Dinghuibacter silviterrae: one gene and its partner. The protein of the gene in region 2 interacts with the protein of the main gene of each other region in a pairwise test. Links are inferred from orthologs where the notes say so. Each region holds a gene or a part of one and is shown on either strand. Other genes may lie near its edges. The genes, in order: rlmB and EDB95_RS24170.

What was found.
Region 1: the proteins of EDB95_RS24170 (region 2) and rlmB interact in binary tests that used the Escherichia coli proteins (3 or more experiments, as listed by UniProt). The link is inferred for Dinghuibacter silviterrae from one-to-one orthologs.

What each region holds. Positions count from the first base shown.
Region 1 is NZ_SODV01000001.1:3,756,205-3,766,596, reverse strand. The notes cover bases 3,337-6,197. They hold rlmB (23S rRNA (guanosine(2251)-2'-O)-methyltransferase RlmB), read right to left. Parts: upstream 5,227-6,197; coding sequence 4,447-5,226; downstream 3,337-4,446. Other genes in these bases: EDB95_RS16170 (efflux RND transporter permease subunit), read right to left, coding at 5,833-6,197; EDB95_RS16175 (YcxB family protein), read right to left, coding at 5,239-5,718; EDB95_RS16185 (hydroxymethylglutaryl-CoA lyase), read right to left, coding at 3,564-4,457; EDB95_RS16190 (hypothetical protein), read left to right, coding at 3,337-3,496. Outside these bases: EDB95_RS16205 (M20/M25/M40 family metallo-hydrolase), read right to left, coding at 1-403; EDB95_RS16200 (DUF3347 domain-containing protein), read right to left, coding at 494-1,078; EDB95_RS16195 (ABC-F family ATP-binding cassette domain-containing protein), read left to right, coding at 1,147-3,150; more of EDB95_RS16190, read left to right, coding at 3,194-3,336; more of EDB95_RS16170, read right to left, coding at 6,198-9,021; EDB95_RS16165 (efflux RND transporter periplasmic adaptor subunit), read right to left, coding at 9,079-10,155; EDB95_RS16160 (TolC family protein), read right to left, coding at 10,165-10,392. UniProt on the Escherichia coli protein: Specifically methylates the ribose of guanosine 2251 in 23S rRNA.
Region 2 is NZ_SODV01000002.1:1,708,765-1,719,167, reverse strand. What follows is about bases 3,648-6,519. They hold EDB95_RS24170 (NAD(P)H-hydrate dehydratase), read left to right. Parts: upstream 3,648-4,238; coding sequence 4,239-5,801; downstream 5,802-6,519. Other genes in these bases: EDB95_RS24165 (sodium-translocating pyrophosphatase), read left to right, coding at 5,850-6,519; EDB95_RS24175 (OstA-like protein), read left to right, coding at 3,648-4,221. Also shown: EDB95_RS24190 (putative LPS assembly protein LptD), read right to left, coding at 1-364; EDB95_RS24185 (N-acetylmuramoyl-L-alanine amidase family protein), read left to right, coding at 481-1,452; EDB95_RS24180 (MlaD family protein), read left to right, coding at 1,529-2,533; more of EDB95_RS24175, read left to right, coding at 2,536-3,647; more of EDB95_RS24165, read left to right, coding at 6,520-8,054; EDB95_RS24160 (RNA polymerase sigma factor), read left to right, coding at 8,125-8,724; EDB95_RS24155 (FecR domain-containing protein), read left to right, coding at 8,758-9,906; EDB95_RS24150 (SusC/RagA family TonB-linked outer membrane protein), read left to right, coding at 10,061-10,403. UniProt on the Escherichia coli protein: Bifunctional enzyme that catalyzes the epimerization of the S- and R-forms of NAD(P)HX and the dehydration of the S-form of NAD(P)HX at the expense of ADP, which is converted to AMP.

The DNA of each region.
Region 1 (10,392 bases), on a different replicon or contig from region 2:
CGTCCACCAACACGACAGCCCCCGAAACGAGTCCCTTAGTGGAAGCGGTCCAGGCTTTTGGATAGGCCATGATCGGTTGATAGTAGGGCGCTTTTAGCGCCAGGTAGGATTTATCCAGCTCCCAACCGCTCCCAAAGTCCCCCCAGGGTTCGAGGGTTGCGTTGGACAGACCCCAGTCCGTCAGGGTATTTTTTACCCAGTTGGCAGCGCGGAAATAACCCGGCGAATTGGTCAGGCGGGGTCCGCTGACGTCCGTCAGGTAAAAAGCGATGTTCATGACTTGTGAGTGGTTAAAGGCCTGGTCTTCAATTTTGGCGACCACGGCCGGATCGGGCGTTTCCTGCGCAAGGGCGGGTCCGCCTGCGGCAAGCAAAAGGGCGAGCACCCATAAAGATCTTCTCATGTCGTTGATTTAGACACAAAAGCTAGGCAAGTTTGCCTCCAGGGCAAAACCAGGCTATGCAGGCGGGCGGGGTACCGGATGAACGGGTGATTACGGGTGCTCCGGCAGCGAATCCTTGATCTGCGCACACCCCACAGCCCCCAGATAGGGATTCATGATCCGCGTGGTATCCCCCACCGGGCTGATCCAGTCCCCCGGATTGTCATCCCCCAGGGCAGTCGCACATTCGGTCAGGTACAGGGTTTTCCGGTCATACCGCACCGTGCGCAACAGGTCGTACAAGTCCTGGGAAACCATATTCAGCTCCTGCCGCCGGGACGCGAGTGTAGCTTCACCGAGCAACCCTTTTAGCTCGGTGCGGGTATCCGACAACTGGCTGGTGGCCGTTTGAAAAACCAGGGTATCCACCGCAAAGTCCGTAAAATGAAGGCTGTCCAGCGTTGTCATGAACACACGCCCGTTTTGGCCGATCAGTCCCGTATCCCCCTTGGCAAAAGCTGTGACCAGGCCTTCGTAGCTCGTCATCATCCCGTCCAGGGATTGTCCGAAAGCGGCGGAATACTTGCCTTCTTTGACCGGTTGCGGCTTGGGGGCCGGCGGCGTGGCTTCCTTGTCTTTGTTGTTACAGGCCAGGGCGGCAAGCAGGATACAGACGGCCGGGACGAAACGACGCATGGCGAGGCAAATTTTTATAAAGGTAATGGATTTAAGGGGCGTAACTTTGCGTGCTTAAAGTTAAAATCATGCTCGCAGGCTTACAAAACGTAACCTTTGAATTCGGTGCCCGTTTGATTGTAAAAGAGGCCACCTGGCATATCCATCCGGGGGAAAGGATCGGTTTGATCGGGTATAACGGGACAGGCAAGTCTACCCTCTTGAAAGTACTCGTGGGAGAATACAGCCCGTCCAAAGGTGAAGTCATTCGCGGCCGGGGAACCAGCATCGGCTACCTGCACCAGGACCTCCTCAGCTTCGACACCAGTGAATCCGTTTTGAGGGTGGCGATGGGTGCCTTCGAACGCGTCCTCCAACTCGAAAAGGAAATCGAGGAGTTGGGTAAAATATTGGAGCAAAAAGAAGACGAAGCCCTCCTCATGGAGTATTCCGAAAAACTCCACGAGATCGACACGCTGGACGGGTACAACATCCACCACAAGACTGAAGAAGTCCTGCAGGGGCTTGGGTTTAACAACGCCGACCTCGAACGCCCGTATCAAACGTTCAGCGGGGGCTGGCGGATGCGCGTCCTGCTCGCCAAAATGATTCTTCAAAAACCCGATTTGCTCCTTTTGGACGAACCGACCAACCACCTTGACCTCCCGTCCATTGAATGGCTGGAAAAATACCTCGTCCACTACCAGGGCTCCGTCGTGATCATTTCCCACGACCGGTACTTCCTCGACCGCATGGTCACCAAGATCGTCGAGCTCTACCAGCAACAGCTCCATATCTATTCAGGGAATTATTCCTACTATATGGAGGAAAAAGTCCTTCGGACGGAGCTTCAGCAACGCTCCTTCGAAAACCAGCAGGACTATATCCGCCAGCAGGAACGTTTTATCGAGCGATTTAAAGCCAAGGCCTCCAAAGCGGCCGCAGCGCAAAGCGCCATGAAACGCCTCGACAAACTTGACCGTATCGAGGATGTCAAGGTCGAGCGTCCCGACTTGCGCATCAACTTTTCCGTCAACCAACAACCCGGTAAGATCCTGGTCACGCTCAAAGACGTCAGCAAAGCCTTTGGCAATAACGTCATCCTCGAACATACCGACGCCGAGATCAACAGGGGCGACAAGATCGCCCTCATTGGTGCCAATGGACGGGGTAAATCTACCGCCCTGCGCATCATTGCCGGAACGGAACCCTTTACCGGGGAACGCGTCTGGGGCCACAACGTCGTGGAAAGCTTTTACGCCCAGCACCAGCTCGAAGCCCTCGACGTCAACCAGACCGTGCTCGCCGAAATGTTGCACTGCGGCTCGCAAAAGACGGAGTTCGAATTGCGCACCCTACTGGGTTGTTTTCTGTTCAGCGGTGATGAGGTGGAAAAGAAAATCAAGGTCCTGTCCGGCGGCGAAAAAGCCCGCGTCGCGCTGGCCAAAGTCATCGTCAGCAAGGCCAACTTCCTCCTGCTCGACGAACCGACCAACCACCTCGACATGCACTCCGTCAACCTCCTCATCGATTCGTTAAACCGCTACGAAGGCAGCCTCCTCCTCGTCAGCCACGACCGCTATTTCGTCCAAAAGACCGCCAACAAAATCTGGGAAATCGACGAGAACCACCAGATCAAAGAATTCGTCGGTCACTACGAGGAATGGGTGGATTGGAAAAACCGCATGGCGGCCCGCGCCGCGGAGAGTGCTGCGCCCCGCAAGGGCAGTGGCAAAGCCGCGGCGAACGAGCCCGCGGCGAAAACCGCCGCCGCACCGGCCCCACCTCCGTCACCCGCCCCGAAGGTCAGCGCCCCCGCGCCAAAACCTGGGGGTGAGCCCATCGACAAAGAAGCCAAAAAAGAGCTCCAAAAACACCAACGCCGTTTCGAGCAGGTCGAAGCCGAACTGGCGAAAACCAACGCCCGCAAGGCCGAGCTCGAAGCCGCCCTCGGCAGCCCCGACGTATACGCCAACGCCGCCAGGTTCCAGGAGACGGAAAAAGCCTATAAGGACACGGTCGCCGCTATCGAGCGTCTCAACGGCGAATACGAAGTCGTTTTCGAGAAACTTGTGGAACTCGGCGGTGCCTAATTTTCGTATATTTCAAACATTATAAACACCTCAATTCAAAAAAATGTTTGACGAAATTTTACAAGCGGTTAAGGATCATCTGGCAGACAATCCCCAGGTCGCGGCATTGCCTGCCGACCAGCAAGAGGCGTTGCACAATGAAATTGCCCAACACGTAGCTAACCAGGCGGGTGAAGGCGGTGCGGGCGGCGGCTTGCTGGGTGCCCTCGGTGGGGGAAGCGCCCTGACCAGTGCACTCGACGGGGGCGTCAACAGCCTCGCCGAAAAATTCGGGCTGAGCCCGGAAGTATCCGGGGCTATTACCTCGGCCTTGCCGGGCTTGCTACAGAAATTTACGAGCCAGTAGCCGCCGCGCGCGGCGCGTAGCCGTGTGCACACGCACGGCGCGGTGCCGCGCAGCCGTCGGCGCCGCCCTACACAAAGATCGTCCCCGCGAAAGCCCTGGCCTCGTCCAGGGCTTCGCCATTGATATGCGTTTCGTACCCATGCGCATGCAGGTAGGAAACTATATCGGACGTATCCAGGTTCCCCACGAGCTCATCCTGCGCCATAGGACACCCGCCAAATCCACCGATGGCCCCGTCGATACGGCGGGAGCCGGCGTCAAGGGCGGCGGCGACCTTTTCGGAGACCTCGCCCGGGCGGCTGTGGAGGTGGACGCCGATCTCCATTTCAGGGAGCGCGTCCACGACGTGTTTGGTGAGGTGAAAAATATCGGAAGGACTGGCCAACCCTACGGTGTCGGCCAGGGATATGCTGGTGATCCCCATGTGGGCGAGCTTTTGGGCCCAGTGGTAGACGATGTCCTTCGAGTAGGCGTCACCGTAGGGATTGCCAAAGGCCATCGACAGGTAAACGACGAGTTGTTTGTCGGACTGTTTGGCGAGGTAGTGGATGTCGAAGACGCGTTCGAGGGATTCGGCGATGGTAGCGCCGGTGTTTTGAAGTTGAAAGGTCTCGGACACGGAGAAGGGATACCCAAGGTAACCCACTTCGGGGTGGCTGCAGGCTTCTTCGGCCCCCCGGCGGTTGGCGATGATCGCAAGCAGACGGGTGTCGTGGATCGGTCGGTGCAGCCCGGCGAGGACGGCCTCGGTGTCAGCCATCTGGGGAATGGCTTTGGGGGATACGAAGCTCCCGAAGTCAAGGGTGTCAAAGCCGACGCGCAACAGGGCATTAATATAGTCCACCTTGACGGCCGTGGGGATCTGGTGTTTCCAGCCCTGCATGGCGTCGCGGGGGCATTCGATGACTTTTACAAAACGGTTGTTTTTGAGGGCGGGCGCGGTGCTGTCCTTAGTGTGCATATAGGCGGCTTTTCAGTGCTTCGTAGAGTATGATCCCCGCGGCGACGGAGACGTTGAACGAATCAAACGTCCCGGCCATGGGGATCGTGAAACGGGCGTCGGCGGCTTTGCGTAAAAAGGGCTGGACACCGGTTTCCTCGTTGCCCATGATCATACAGGCGGGGATGGTCCAGTCCAATTCGAAAACACGGGAGGGCGCGTTCATTTCAGACGTGTACACCTGGATGCCATTGAGGTGCAGCGTATCGACGGCCTTCAGCAGGCTGGACACGCGGCATACATGGATCTTTTCCAGGGCCCCCGCGGAGGACTTCATGGCCTCTTCGTTGAGGGCCCCCACGCCTTTGTCGGGGATGATCAGCGCCTGCGCCCCGCAGCAAAGCGCGCTCCGGGCAATGGCACCGATGTTCCGGACGTCGGTGACGCCGTCGAGCATAACCAGGAGCGGCGCCACCCCCTTTTCCACCGTCTGGTCGATGACCGCCTGGAGGTCCATGTAGGTGATCAGCGCGGCAATCGCGACGACGCCCTGGTGGTTTGCCCGGGTAAAGCCGTTGAGCTTTTCAACCGGAACGGTATTGATAGGCACCTGAAGGGTAGCCGCGAGCTTTCGGATCTCGTCGATCCCTTCGCCGGACACGCCCTTTTGCATAAAGATTCTGTCCATGCCCTTACCGGCTTCAAGGGCTTCAAGCAGGGGCTTGCGGCCGATCACTAAAGAGGGCTTCGCGAAAGAGGGCCTCGCGGTTTTTTGGGAAACAAAACGCATCGGGCAAAGGTACTAAATCCGCCCCTTCGGCACATGCGCCGCAACAAACGCCAGCCCCTCGGCACTAAACCCGTCTATCGGCAGTATAAAAGCCGACACCCGGTCGGTAAAGAGCAACAGGTACTTCCCAATGCGCTGCTTGCGCACGATCCCCTCCCAGGGAAGGGCGTCCGTAGCGGTACTCAGCCGCAACCCTTCCTCCGAAAACGTGTACACGACGTGTTGGGAACTCAGGGTTCCGTAGCGGTAGGTGCGGGCGGCCAGCCAGGCATTGAACGCCGGAAAAGCGAGACAGAAATAGACACCGATAAAAAGCGTGGGATATATATTCCCGAAAGGCGGAACCAGGTGCGCCAGTTGGAGCAGCCCCAGGCCCAGCGCAGCCACGCCCACACAGGAGAAAAAAAGGATGACCGGGTTGGTGTAGGTGCGCCGGACGCTCATGCGGATAAACTCGGAGCGGGTGAGAAAGGCGTTGACGGTAAAGGACATTGGGCAAAAATAAGGGTTCCCGGCCGGGAACCCAAACGCGGCCCAGGAGGGGCCCAAACGCAAGCGCGGCCCCTCCTGGGGCCGCGCTCATCAGACGTAGTGAGTGTATCAAGATTAATGATGTACCGCAACAACGGCCTGCCCATTCCCGGAGGGCTCTTCCGCCATTTGCTGGATGACTTGTTTCTTCTTTTCAGGATGCCCGAGGTGGAACCGCCGCATAAACCCGTCGGCCAGCGAGTAGATGACGGGCACGACGATCAGCGTCAGGAACATGGAGCTGACCAGACCGCCGATGACGACCCAGGCGAGGCCGTTTTCTACCGCGGACACGCCGCCTTTGGCGAGGGCGATGGGCAACATCCCGAACACCATGGCGATGGTGGTCATGAGGATGGGGCGGAGACGGGCGTGGTTGGCGTAGACGAGGGCGTCGAAGGTATTGTGGCCTTCGGCCTTGCTTTGGTTGGTGAAGTCGACGAGGATGATGGCGTTTTTGGCGACCAGACCCATGAGCATGATCATACCCATGATCGTAAAGATATTGAGGGTATTGTTGGTCAGGGCGAGGGCGAGCAGGGCGCCGATCAGGGCCATGGGGAGTGACCCCATGACGACCATGGGATACACGTAGCTGTCGTACAGGGCAACCATGATGAGGTAGACGAGGACGATGGAGATCAGCAGGGCGATCCCGAGGGTGCTAAAGGCGTCGCCTTGGTTTTCCTGGTCACCGGCAAAGATGTAGGTGACCCCGGTGGGACGGCGGAGCTTGAGCAACGCGGCCGCAAATTCTGCGGTCACGGTACCGGAAGGACGGCCGATGACCTGGCTGCGGACGGATACGGAGGGGCTTTTGTCGCGGCGTTCGAGTTCGCTGGGGCCGGAGCCTTCGGTGACGGTGGCAAACTGGTTGAGTTTGACGAGCTGTCCTTTATTGTTGACAAAAGAAAGGTTGGATACGTCGGCGATGTTCTTGCGGTCGAACTTCCCGAAACGCATGTTGATGTCGTATTCGTAGGCGCCCTGACGGTATTTGAGTTTGCTGTCGTCCGCGGTTCCCTGGAAGGCAGTCTGCATGGTGGCACCGACGACGTCGAGGGTCAGCCCCAATGCGGACATCTTGTCGCGGTCGAAGTGGACGTCGACCTCAGGGGTGCCGTTTTCCATGGACAGTTTTGCTTCGGTGACACCGTTGATCTTTCGCAGGGTCTCCAGGGCGACATTGGCAAAAGCCATGGCGCTGTCGAGGTCGGCGCCAAGGACGTCGAGCTGGATGGGGGCGGCCTGGGCGGAACCGAGGATGCTCACGGGGAGGGTTTTGACCTTCACCCCGGTAAGCTGGGCGGCGAGTTCCTGTTTGACGTGGGCGGCATAGATGTCGGAGCCGACGCTGCGTTTGCTTTCGTCGACAAGGGTCACGGTGATCTGGGACTCGTAGGCCACGGCCTGGTTGGCCTGGCCGAAGTTGTCGGCGCTGGCCTGCCCTACCACGGTGATCATGGAGGTGATCTCCGGTTTGGTGGCTAAGTAGGCTTCGGCTTTCATCGTGGCCTGGTTGGCCTGCTGGACGGAGGCGTCCTTGGGCAGTTCCAGGGCGACGATAAACTGGCCGCGGTCACCGTTGGGGATGAATTCCCCCCCGATAAAGCCGCCGCCGACCAGGTAAAAGGAGGAAAAGAGCAGCACGGTGGCGATCCCGAGGGTCGCGATCCGGTGGCGCAGACACCAGCGGAGCGTGGCGCTCATCCAGTGGGTGAAGGCGTCGAGACGGCGCTCGAACCACATGATGAATTTTTCGAAAATATTTTTCCCCGTCAAATGTTCCACCTTACCCATGCGGGAGTACAACAGGGGCACGATCGTAAACGACGCGAGCAGGGAGAAACCCGTGGCGATGACGACCACGATACAAAACTGCCGCAGGATCTGGGACACGATTTCGTTGGTCAGGGAGATGGGAAGGAACACCACCACGATGACAAAGGTGATGGACATAACGGTGGTGCCGATCTCCGCGACGCCGTCGTAGGCAGCGCGCACCTTGTTTTTGCCCATTTCCATGTGCCGGTGGATGTTCTCCAGGACCACGATGGCGTCGTCCACCAGGATCCCGACTACCAGCGAGAGCCCCAGCAGGGACATGAGGTTGAGCGAATAGCCCAGGAGCTTGATCCCGATAAACGTCGCAACCAGCGAGGCCGGGATCGAGATCATCGTGATAAAGGCGTTCCTCAGGGTGTGCAGAAACAGCAGCATCACCGCGGCCACGAGGAGGACGGCGATAAAAAGGTCGCGGATGACGGAGTTCGCCGAATCCAGCGTAAAGGTGGTGGTATCGTTGGCGATGTTGAGCTTGAGTTTGTAGGCCGAGTAGTCCTGTTCGAGCTGGGCAACGGCGGCCTTCACTTCCTTGGACACCTCGACGGCGTTGGCGTCGGTTTGCTTCTGGAGCTGGAGGGCGATGGCGTCGACCCTGTCCACGCGGGAGAGCTGGTCCTGGTCTTTGATCCCGTCCTGGACGTCGGCGACATCAGACAAACGGACCTGGGTACCGTCATCGGTGGTGGTGATGACAAGGTTGCGGATCTGGTCGATGCTGGTAAACTTCGCGGCCAGGCGGATCGACGTGTTTTGTGCATCCGTTTTGATGGCGCCCGTGGGGAATTCCTGGTTGGCGTTGGTCACGACCTGGCGCACCTGCGCAAGGGACAGTTTATAGGCCTCCAGTTTCTGGGAATTCACGTTGATCTGGATCTCGCGCTCGGAACCACCGACCAGCGTCACCTGGGCCATGCCAGGGAGCCGGGACAACAGGGGTTGTATCTTCTGGTTGACGATGTCATACAGCTTGGTGGCCTCCATATCGGCGGAAGCCGACAGCGTGATGATGGGGAGGTCACTCAGGTCGAATTTGTTGAGCGAAGGCGTCTTGGCGTCCGTGGGCAGGTCCGAGATGATGACGTTCACCCGGCGCTGGGCGTCTTCCAGGGACACGTCGGCGTTGGCCGCGGTCGTGAGCTGGATGGTCAGCACGGAGAGGTTGTCGCTTGAAATGGCCGTGAGTTTTTTTACGTTTTCCATAGCGGCCACGGCGTTCTCGATCTTTTTGGTGACCGAGCTCTCGACCTCTTCGGGGCCGGCCCCGGGATACACCGTGGTAATGGTGATGACGTTCGAAGCGAACTTCGGGAACAGTTCGTAGTTCAGTGTGGAGTAGGACAGCAGGCCCATCAGCGTGAGGATGGAAAAGAGCACCACCACCAGCGTCGGCCGCTGTATCGAAATTTTTGAAATTTGCATAATGTCGTGTTTTGCGCCCCGCGGCGGCGGCGCGAGGCGCCGCCGGGAGCTGAGTCCCTATTGCTTCTGAACCGTCACCTGCGTTCCGTCCACCAAATTCACCTGCCCGCTCGTAATCACTGTATCACCTTGATTGAGCCCCTCGCGTACCTCTACCCTATCCCCGTATATGCGGCCGGCCACGACCTTCTGAATACGGGCCAGGCCTCCTTTCATGACATAGACTTCCCCGCTGTTGACGCCCCCGTTAAACGAGGAACGCGGGACGAGCATCATCGGCTGCATCGACGGCAGCGTGAAGTGCGCGGTGCCGTACATCCCCGCCTTGACGGGTTTGCCCGCGTCGTTGCCGATCTCGATGTCCACCGGGTAGCTCAGGTTGGCGTCCCCTTGTACGGCAATAAACGTGATGCGCCCGCTGTAGTGCGCTTCGGGATAGACGTTAGCGGTGACGTCCACCTTGTTACCGACCTTAAGCCCGACCACCTGGCCTTCGGGTACATTCACCGTCAGCTTGAGCCGGGAAACATCGACGATGTCCACAATCTTATTGCCTAAGGCGAGATAAGTGCCTTGTTCTACATATTTCTTATTGACCACGCCGGAAATGGGCGCCTTAATCGATGCGTCGTTGATGCGCTTTTTGGCCTGTTCGACCTGTGCGGCGATCTGGTCGTATTGGAAACGGGCGTCGTCCACCTGTTTCTGGGTAACCCCGCCGGCGGGCAGGGCGGCTTCCATACGGGCCTTGTCGCGGGCGGCCTGGTCGAGCCGGCTTTGCTGGTTGACCAGGTCGGCCTGGAGGAGTTTATCGTCCAGCACCGCCATGACCTGGCCCTGTTGAACGTAGGAGCCTTCGTCGACGAGCAACTGGGTGATCTGACCGGCGGACTGGGCCAGGTAGGTCAGCGAGCGGACGGGGACAAAGTTCCCGTTGGCGTCGAAGCGGGGATCAAAGGGTGTGGTGACGGCTACATAAACCAGCACGGGTACAGCCCCGTTATTACTTTCCTTGACCACGTCGGTATGTGCGGTATTCTCTTTCTTATTGGCGCCCAGTTTCCAGACGATAAAGGCCAGGGCGGCAAAGATGATGATGATCGTAAGCAGAACGTTCCTGATTTTTTTTGACATGACCGGTGATTAATTGAGTAAAGATTGGAGGTTCCCGTTGGCTTTGATCAGCCCGATCTCTGCCAGTTTGTATTGCAAAAGCGCACTATTATAGTTGTTCTCCGCCTGGAGGTACGAATTTTCGGCGTCCAGCAGGTCGGTCAGGTTGCTCAGCCCCTGTCCGTAGTTGCTTTGGGTGACGTTGTAGACTTCCAGCGCGAGGTCGAGGTTGGCCTTTTGAGCCTTGATCTGGTCGAT
Region 2 (10,403 bases):
TCGCCAGGGAGTCGAGGACCAGGCGGTGGGTCGAGTCGCCGGAAGCACGGCTCGTCGTGTCACCCGGGGTGCGGTGCGTGGTGTCCGCGGCCCGGCCGGTGGTGTCGCCCTGCGCACGGCTCGTCGTGTCACCCGGGGCGCGGTGCGTGGTGTCGCCAAGTCCGCGGGCATGGGCCGTGTCGGCGGCCGCTGGCCGGACCGTAGCTCCGGGCCGCGTGGTGTCATCCCCGGCTGTGCGCAGCGGGTTGCTGACGGTACCCGTGACCGTGACCCGCCCCTGGACGGGGCCGGCATACCACGCCCTTTTCGAAAAGGGCCGCGGATGGGCGACGGCAAACAGGGATACGCATACAATGCCCGTCAAAAGATATTTATAGCTAAATTTGCGATGACTCCTCATACAGCACCGGGGCAAAAATAGCAAATGGGTATTATATTGCTCAGTAAAGGAGGGGGTTTATGAAAAATATAACTAAGGGTATGAAGCGACAATCCATAGGCATTCTGACTGGCTGTGTCCTGCTCCTGTTCGTGACTGTATGTTCGTTTTACCGTGGCCCCGTGAAAAAGGGTCCGTTCCAACTACACAAAGGGATCAATACCATCATCGTTGACGCAGGCCACGGGGGGCGCGACAATGGGGCATCCGGCTCCTATTCCAAGGAAAAGGACCTGACCCTGCAGATCGCCATGAAATTGGGGAGAACCTTGCACGAAACCCTGCCGGGCGTACGCATCGTGATGACCCGCACGACGGACGTTTACCAGCCCGTAGGAGAAAAAGCACAGATCGCCAATGATAACCATGGGGACCTTTTTCTTTGCATCCACTGCGACTATATGGACCTGGTCAAGCGGCGCTTCGAAGGATACCGCAGAGTCGCGTACTATACGGGCAAGGGCAGCGCCCGCAAACGCCACATACGCAAGATCCCCATCTATCACAAATACTTTGTCGCAGACCCGGAGCCTGTCGGTACGGCTACCTTTATCTTCACGGCCAGGAAGGCAGAAGACAAAGTAAAAGCGGCGCTGGAAGGCCTGGCCGACAGGGATACCACCACCGCCGAGGGCGAAATGGAGTCGGATTCCACGGACTCGGAAAACACCCTGCCCGACTCGCCGGAAGCCACGATAGAAGCCATGCTTTGGTCCAAGAGCTATTTCCAGAAAAGCTATAAACTGGCGGGCATGATCGAGGACGAGTTTGGGGACCGGAGCCTGGGTGTAAAGCAACGCTATACGGGTATCCGGGTCCTTGAATCCACGAACATGCCGAGCGTCCTGGTGGAAACGGGTTTCCTTTCCAATAAAGGGGACGAGGATTTCCTGAACAGCGACAGCGGCCAGCAGGAGATCGCCGACGCGATTACCCGGGCGGTGGTCAAATACAAGGCACAGGCGGAAGGCAAGACGGTGGCGGAAATCACCGATTCTACGCGGCGGAAATGAAAATAACGCCTTACTTTTGGCGTTGGGGCGTCTTCGGCGCCCCGCAACCCAGATAAAGACCAGCACACAAACCGGAATGAAGATATCTAATGAAACAAAGGTAGGCGCCCTGGCGGCGGTTGCCATCACGTTGCTGATCCTTGGCTTCAACTTCCTGAAGGGCCGCAATTTGTTCTCCAATGCGCACCGGATTTACGCGAAATACGCCAACGTATCCGGCCTGGGGACGTCCAACCCGGTCATGATCAACGGGCTCCAGGTGGGCACTGTATACGACATCAAACCGCTGGATAAGAACGTCGACACCATCCTGGTCACCCTTAACCTGACCAGGGACATCAATATTCCTGACAATTCGGTCGCGGCTATCGCCACCCCGCTCCTGGGAACCCCGGAAGTGGACCTCAGGATCGGGAATTCCACCCGCCTGATCCAGGTGGGGGATACGATCCAAAGCCAGGCCGCCCTCGGCCTGATGGACAACGCCCTGAAAACGGTGGACCCGGTACTGACGCAGGTGGGTCTGGTCCTGCATTCGGTGGATTCTGTCCTGAATAAGTTCTCGGACATCCTCGACCCCAGGACCAAGGGTAACCTTCGCGACATGATCGCCTCCTTTAGCAAGGACGCCAGCGCCCTAACGGTCACCCTTAACCGGGTCAACGGCCTGCTCGACAAGGAGAACGGCTCCCTGTCCAAGACCATGGACAACCTCGATTCCTTTACGGGGAACCTGGCCAAAAACAACGACGCCCTGACGGGGACGCTTCAGAACCTCAAAAAAACGACCGACCAGTTGGCGGACGGTAACCTGGGAAAGACCCTGGAACAGTTGAAAACGAGCACCGCCCAGTTGCAGGACATCCTGACCAAAGTCAACAACGGCAGCGGTTCGGTAGGGGCGCTCTTAAACGACAAAACCCTGTATAATAAGTTAAATTCGACGGTGCGGAGCATCAATACATTGGTGGATGACTTAAAATTGCACCCGAAGCGTTATGTCAACATCACCGTTTTTGGTAAAAAAGACCGGTCTACGCCCCTGAAGGCACCGTTGAGCGAGGACAGCACGCAGCACTAAGCATGAAAAGCGGCATTTTATTTATTATACTGACCCTGTTGGGGGTCGCTGTTTTTGCGCAGCAGAAGCCCGCGGGAGCACCCGTGGCGCCCGCTCCGGATACGGGCACGCGTATCGTCATTATCATCCACACCGACCAGCTCGAACAGATCACCCGGGACACGGTGCAGTTGGAAAAGCTGATCGGCCATGACACGCTCCGGGAGGGGAATACAAAGCTGTACGCGGACAGCATGTATTTCAATCAGCGGGCCAACGAGGTCGAGGCCTTTGGCGCGGTCCACATCAACGACAACGACTCCATCAATATCTATTCGCGCTATCTGAAATATTACGCGACGCCGAAAAAGGCCCTGTTGCGAAGGGATGTGCGGATGACGGATGGGAAAAATGTATTGACCACGGATTCCCTGGACTATGACCTCCCGACCCACGTCGGCACCTACATCAAAGGAGGAAAGGTGGTGAATGGCACGACCGTCGTCACCAGCATCAACGGTCTTTATAACGGGAACACCAAGGATGTGACCTTTATAAAGAACGTCCACCTGGTGGACCCCGCCTATAAGATTACGAACGACAGCCTGACCTATAATATGGAGACGAAGGTGGCCAGTTGGGAGGTCCCGACGGTCATCGTCGATTCTACCGGTACGATCCACACGAAAAGCGGGTATTACGACCTGAAGAAAAACCTGTTTTACTCCACGAAGCGGCCCGTGATCGTCGACAGCGCCGGAAGCGTCACCGCGGACCAACTGGCTTACGACAGGGCGAGCGGGAACGGGGAAGCCCGGGGGAACGTCGTCTACAAGGACACCTCGTCAAATACGATGCTGGCAAACCATGTCTTTTTCAACCGCGCCCGGAAAAACGTGCTGGCCACGGAAAAACCGGTGCTCATCGTGCTCCAGGGCAAAGACACGACGTATATCGCGGCGGACACCTTTTATTCGGGTTTGGTCAGACACCTGAGGGTTTTCCGCAGACACCTCAACGCGCTGGGGGACACGAGCCTTTTCCCTCCGGGATCGGATTCGTCCTATCATCCCAGGAAGAAGGACACCTCGGCCCAACTGGCGTACGAGGAACCCACGGACAGTCTGCCGCCCGGCAAGGACAGCACGCTTCGCTTCATGATGGGTTTCCACCACGTGCGCGTTTTTTCGGATTCGCTCCAGGCGAAGTCGGACAGCCTTTTTTACTCGGACGTGGATTCGGTATTCCAGTTTTTTACCAAACCCGTGGTGTGGGCCAACAAAAGCCAGATCACAGCGGATACGATGTACCTGTATACCAAACACCAGTCCCCGTCGCGTCTGTTTGCGTTTAACAACGGGTTTATCATCCAGAAGGTGGCCAAGGATTTTTACAACCAGATCCAAAGCCGGACGATCAACGGCTATTTCAAGGACGGGGCGATCGATTATATGCGGTCGAAAGGGAATGCGCACAGCATTTATTTTGCGCAAAACGACAGCCTGCAGTTCCTGGGATTGAGCCTGGACGAGGCGGACGCGATCGACATGTATTTTGAAAAACGGGAGCTGGACCATGTCGTGTATAGAAATGGGGTGAAAGGGACGACCATCCCGATGGGGCAGATCCAGATCGAACAAACCCGTTTGCCGGGCTTCCGCTGGCTGGAAGCGCTCCGGCCCAAATCGAAGGAAGAGCTTTTCCAATAACTGCACAACAGCATCTTATGAAAGTCTACACCGGCCAGCAGATCCGGGCGTGGGACGCCTATACGATTGCCCACGAGCCCATTTCTTCCCTCCAGCTCATGGAACGGGCCGCGGTGGCCTGTTGCCACTGGATCACGACCAACTACGCCCTCAAAGGGAAGGTCTATTATATCTTTTGCGCCAAGGGCAACAACGGGGGGGACGGTCTGGCCCTGGCCCGGCTCCTGCTGGAACGGCACATCCCCACACAGGTATTCATCCTGGAGTTCGGGAACAAGGGGACCGAGGACTTCCAGGCGAACCTGTCCGCGTTGCACGCGCTGACCCAGAACATCATGTATATCCAGGGCGAGGACGCCTTCCCTACCCTCCCGGCGGGCGCGGTCATCGTGGATGCCCTGCTGGGTTCGGGTCTGAACCGGCCCCTGGAGGGGCTGACGGCTGCTTTGGTGCGTTTCCTGAACGGCAGCGGTCTGCCCATCCTGGCGATTGATCTGCCGACGGGTTTGCGGACGGACGAACCCAGCACGGAGGGCCCGTCGGCAACAGGCACCGGGGCACAAGGCGCCAGCACACCGGGTGCCGGGGCGCCGGACGGCGGAGCCGTCGTGATCCGCGCCGCCCATACGCTGACGCTGGGCGCCTGGAAGCTGGGGCTGCTCCTGGCGGAAAACGCACCCTTTTTCGGGGAAGTGCACCTCCTGCCCATCGGGCTGCACCCGGGTTACGAGGCGGAGTCGCGGCTGGAAGTGGTGGAGCCCGCCGTGGTGGCAAAATGGTACCGGCCGCGGCCCTCCTTCGGACACAAGGGTACCTTCGGACACGCCCTGCTGGTCGCGGGAGGTGAGGGCAAAATGGGAGCCTGTATCTTAAGCGCCCGGGCTTGTCTCCACAGCGGCGTGGGCCTGACGACGGTTTTTGTCCCGCATGCCCAGGTGCCCATCGTTCAGACGGCGGTACCCGAAGCCATGGCCCTGGCAGACCTGGCCCGCATAGACCCTGCGTCTTATAAAGCCTTGGGGATAGGCCCGGGCATGGGGACGGACAAAAAGGCCCTGGACCTCCTGGAGCGGTTGCTGGTCATGGCGCGCTCGACGCCGCTTGTCCTGGACGCCGACGCCCTGACCCTGTTGGGAAATCATCCTCATTCATGGAAGGATGTTCCGGAAGGGGCCATACTGACGCCCCACCCCAAGGAATTCGAGCGGCTATTCGGCCCCGTCGCCACCGACTTCGAGCGGCTCCAGATGGCCCTGGAGCAGGCGGTAAGGCGCCAATGCGTCATCGTCCTCAAGGGACACCGCACCCTGGTCGCCGGCCCGGACGGATCCGGGTATTTCAATACAACGGGCAATGCCGGTATGGCCACCGGCGGGAGCGGCGACGTCCTTACGGGCATCCTTACCAGCCTTTTAGCCCAGGGCTATCCCAGCTTCCAGGCCGCCGTTTTGGGCGTTTACCTGCACGGTCTGGCGGGGGACCTGGCGCTGGACGAGCAGTCCATGGAAAGTTTGACGGCCTCCGGGATCGTGGATAGCTTGGGGAAAGCCTTTAAACATTTGGGTTCTGGACATATATAAATCGACCCATTCCCTTATTTTTGCCGTCATTTTATTATTGTCATTGCTATGAGTAATATTGTTTACCTGGTTCCAGCGGCCGGCATTTTGGCCCTCATTTATACCTTTATTCGTTTTAGTTGGGTCGCCCGCCAGGATGCCGGGAACGACCGGATGCAAGACATCGCCAGACACATTGCGGAAGGCGCCATGGCCTTTCTCAAGGCTGAATACAAAATCCTAAGCTATTTCGTGATCATCGCCGCCCTGCTGCTTGGCTACATGGGCAGCCAGAACGCGGGGTCGAGCTACCTGATTTTCCTTTCCTTCGTACTGGGCGCCGTATTTAGCGCCCTGGCCGGGTTTATCGGGATGCGGGTCGCCACCAAGGCCAACGTTCGCACGGCCCAGGCCGCGCGGAGCAGCCTTGCCAAGGCGCTCAACGTCTCCTTTACCGGGGGCTCCGTCATGGGGCTCGGGGTAGCCGGTCTGGCCGTCCTGGGTCTGGGCAGCCTCTTTATCGTCCTGATCAAATTGTTCGCACCCGACGTCATGGCGACCGATCCCCTGGTCACCAAGGCCATCGAGGTCCTCACCGGTTTCTCGCTGGGCGCCGAGTCCATCGCGATGTTTGCCCGTGTCGGCGGCGGTATCTACACAAAGGCCGCGGACGTAGGGGCTGATTTGGTAGGAAAAGTAGAAGCAGGCATCCCCGAAGACGATCCGCGCAACCCCGCCACCATCGCCGATAACGTAGGCGACAACGTGGGCGACGTCGCCGGTATGGGCGCCGACCTTTTCGGTTCCTATGTCGCCACCGTCTTAGCCACCATGGTGCTGGGTCATGAAACCCAGGCCTCCGACGCCTTTAACGGGTACTCCCCCATCCTGCTCCCCATGCTCATCGCGGGAGCCGGGATCATCTTTTCCATCATCGGTACTTTCTTTGTCCGCATATCGGATTCCGCCGGTATCAGCACGACTGCCGTACAAAGGGCGCTGAACATGGGCAACTGGGGGTCGATCATCCTGACTGCCATCGTCGCCTACTTCATCACCAACTGGCTCCTCCCCGATACGCCGATGGAGCTGCGTGGTTTTAGCTTTACCAAACTCCAGGTCTTCGGCTCCATCGCCGTGGGTCTTGTCGTGGGTACGCTGATGAGCCTGATCACCGAATACTATACGGCCATGGGCCGGGGTCCGGTCACCAGCATCATCCAACAATCGGGCACGGGTCACGCCACCAACGTCATCGGCGGTCTCGCCGTGGGTATGGAATCAACCTGCCTCCCCATCCTGGTCCTCGCCGGTGGTATCTATGGTTCTTATGCTTTTGCCGGGCTTTACGGGGTGGCCATTGCCGCCGCGGGTATGATGGCCACGACGGCCATGCAGCTCGCGATCGACGCCTTTGGTCCCATCGCCGACAACGCCGGCGGGATCGCCGAAATGAGCGAACTGCCCAAGGACGTCCGCGAAAAAACCGACATCCTCGACGCCGTGGGCAACACCACCGCCGCCACGGGTAAAGGCTTTGCCATCGCATCCGCCGCCCTCACGTCCCTGGCCCTGTTTGCCGCTTTTGTGGGCGTCGCCGGGATCACCGGGATCAATATTTATAAGGCCGACGTTCTCGCCTGTCTGTTTGTAGGCGGGATGATCCCCTTCGTCTTCTCTTCCCTGGCCATCCGCGCCGTTGGACAAGCCGCCATGGCCATGGTCGAGGAAGTCCGCCGCCAATTCCGTGAAATCCCGGGGATCATGGAAGGCACGGGTAAACCCGAATACGAAAAGTGCGTGGCCATTTCCACAAAAGCCTCCATCCAGAAGATGCTCCTGCCCGGCGCCATCGCCCTGCTGTCACCGTTGATCATCGGGTTCCTCGTGGGTCCCGAAGCACTGGGCGGTTTCCTCGCCGGTGCTACCGTGAGCGGTGTTTTGATGGGTATCTTCCAGAACAACGCCGGTGGCGCCTGGGACAATGCCAAAAAGAGCTTTGAAAAAGGCGTCGTCATCAAAGGCGAAACCTACTACAAGAAATCGGAACCCCACAAAGCCTCCGTCACCGGGGACACTGTGGGTGATCCGTTCAAGGATACGTCCGGGCCTTCCATGAACATCCTGATCAAACTGATGAGCATCGTGTCGCTCGTGATTGCACCGACGCTGGCGGCGGTGTGGCACACGAAGGATGCGGCGCCTGCGGCGAAGGTGATCAAGCACGAACCCGTGAAGACGGTGGCTGTGCACACCACTGCCTACGCCCACTAGATTATATAATTATTAAGCGCCCCCGGGAACCACTTCCCGGGGGCTTCTTTTTTTTACTTTCGCCGTCACATTGACTGGCGAGCTCATATACGAAGAACGTTTGCTCCTGGCCCGCATAGCGGAAGGAGACAAAGACGCCTTCCGGCGCCTGTTCCATCGCTACAACCCCACGCTCTGGCCATTTATTCTAAAGCTCACGGGTTCCCCCTCCGCGGTGGAAGACGTCCTCCAGGAAGTCTTTTTAAAGATCTGGATACACCGGGACAAACTAACAGCCGTTGAAAATCCGAAGGCGTATATCGTCCGCATCGTTTCCAACGAATCGGCGAACTACCTGCGGCAGATGGCGCGGGAGAAGCGTTTGTTCGCGCCGGGGCTGCCCGGCGCTGCCCCGCTGGCCGATGAGCCCTCCGCCCCGTTGGTCGACGAAGCCCTCGCGCTCCGCGAAACCGAATCCCTGCTTCGGGATGCCGTCAGCCGCCTGCCCGAGGCCTGCCGGCAGGTGTATCAGATGAGCCGGGAAGACGACCTCCGCATCCCCGAGATCGCCTCCGAACTCCACCTCTCCCCTCATACCGTCAAGAACCAATTGAGCAAAGCGCTTCGCGTGCTGAGAGGGCAATTGGGGCCGGCGGCGATGGGCCTTCTTATTTTTTTTAACCGCCCGTAGTCCCATTCCCATTTTGTAGCGTCTTGTAAGTATATGCTACAGGACCTGCTCCGCAAATACATGCAAGGCACGATCAGTGAAACAGAACTTCACGAACTGGAAGAATGTCTTGATTGCGCGGACACGAGTCTTTCCGAAGCGTTGGCAAGCCTTCTCGAAGAAGCCCCGGAGATGCCCGCTTACCGGGATGAAGACTGGGAGCCGGTCTACGCGCGCATCGAGGCGCGTCTGCCTGAGCGGGCGCGCCCCGCGGGTATAACGCGCCGGCAGTGGCCGCGGTTTGCCGCCACTGCTGCGATCGTGCTCGCACTGCTCGGGGTCTTCCTGCACAAACAATTTTCCCGCCCCGCGCAGGTTGCCCCTGTGGTCGCCCATGATATAGCGCCCGGCGGAAACAAGGCGACCCTCACCCTGGCGAACGGGCGCGTGATCGATCTGGGCGAGGCACAGGAAGGGCTCCTGGATAGACAGCCGGAGGCAAAGGTCGTCAAGCAGGGCGAGGGAGTGGTGGCCTACCAAAAGGATTCTAGCATGGCGGGTGACGGTACGGCCTATAATACACTCGCCACGCCGAGGGCGGGTCAATACCGCGTAACACTTTCCGACGGCACCAGGGTCTGGTTGAATGCGGCGTCCTCGCTACGGTATCCCGCGGCCTTTCACGGACGCGAGCGCGTCGTGGAACTCACAGGGGAAGCCTATTTTGAGGTGGCGCCGCACTCGTCCATGCCTTTCAAGGTCACGGCCAGGCGCACGCCGGACGCGGCCCCAGTCGAGGTCGACGTCCTGGGGACGCACTTCGACATCATGGCCTACACGGATGAGCCACACATAGAGACGACGCTCCTGGAAGGATCGGTCAGGGTACGGAGCGGTGACCGCTCCGTTTTGCTCCGGCCGGGACAACAGGCGCTGGAAGCCGGTTTTGCCCAAAAGGTAGACACGGATGAGGTCGTTGCCTGGAAAAACGGATTATTCAAATTCAACGAGGCCACGCTTGCCCAGGTGATGCGACAGGTATCCCGCTGGTATGACGTCGACGTGGTCTATCAATATACCCCTTCTCAGGACCGCTTCGGTGGAGAAATGTACCGGAATGTACCGGTGTCCAAATTGTTAAAGGTGCTGCAAGCCAGCGGCGTCCACTTTCGTGTGGAAGGAAGGAAGATTATAGTCAATTGATTGGACTGGCCCTAAAAAACCAGGAGCGTGGCAACCGCTCCCGGGGAATGTTGGGTCTGTTTGATATATAACGCGAATCACACATCAATGTAAACCCAAACACGGCAAAATTATGCAATTGCACCCGCATGTAAAAAAATCATTATTCAACATCATGAAATTGACCGTCTTCCTGCTAACGGTAGCGTGTTTGCAGGTCCACGCATCGGGTCTGGCCCAAAGGGTCACCCTGTCGGTGAAAGGACGTCCCCTGGAGTCCGTCTTCCAGGATATAAAAAATCAGACAGGGTATGTATTCTGGTATAACATGGACGTACTCAGGTACGCCCGGAATGTGACCCTCAAAGCCAACAATGAAGACCTGACGCAGGTGTTGGCGGAGCTTTTTAAAGACCAGCCCCTGTCTTACGAGATCATCGACCGGACGATCGCCGTCAAATTAAAAGATTCGTCGGTAACCATGGCGGAGCCGCCTCCCGGGATCACGGTCAGCGGTC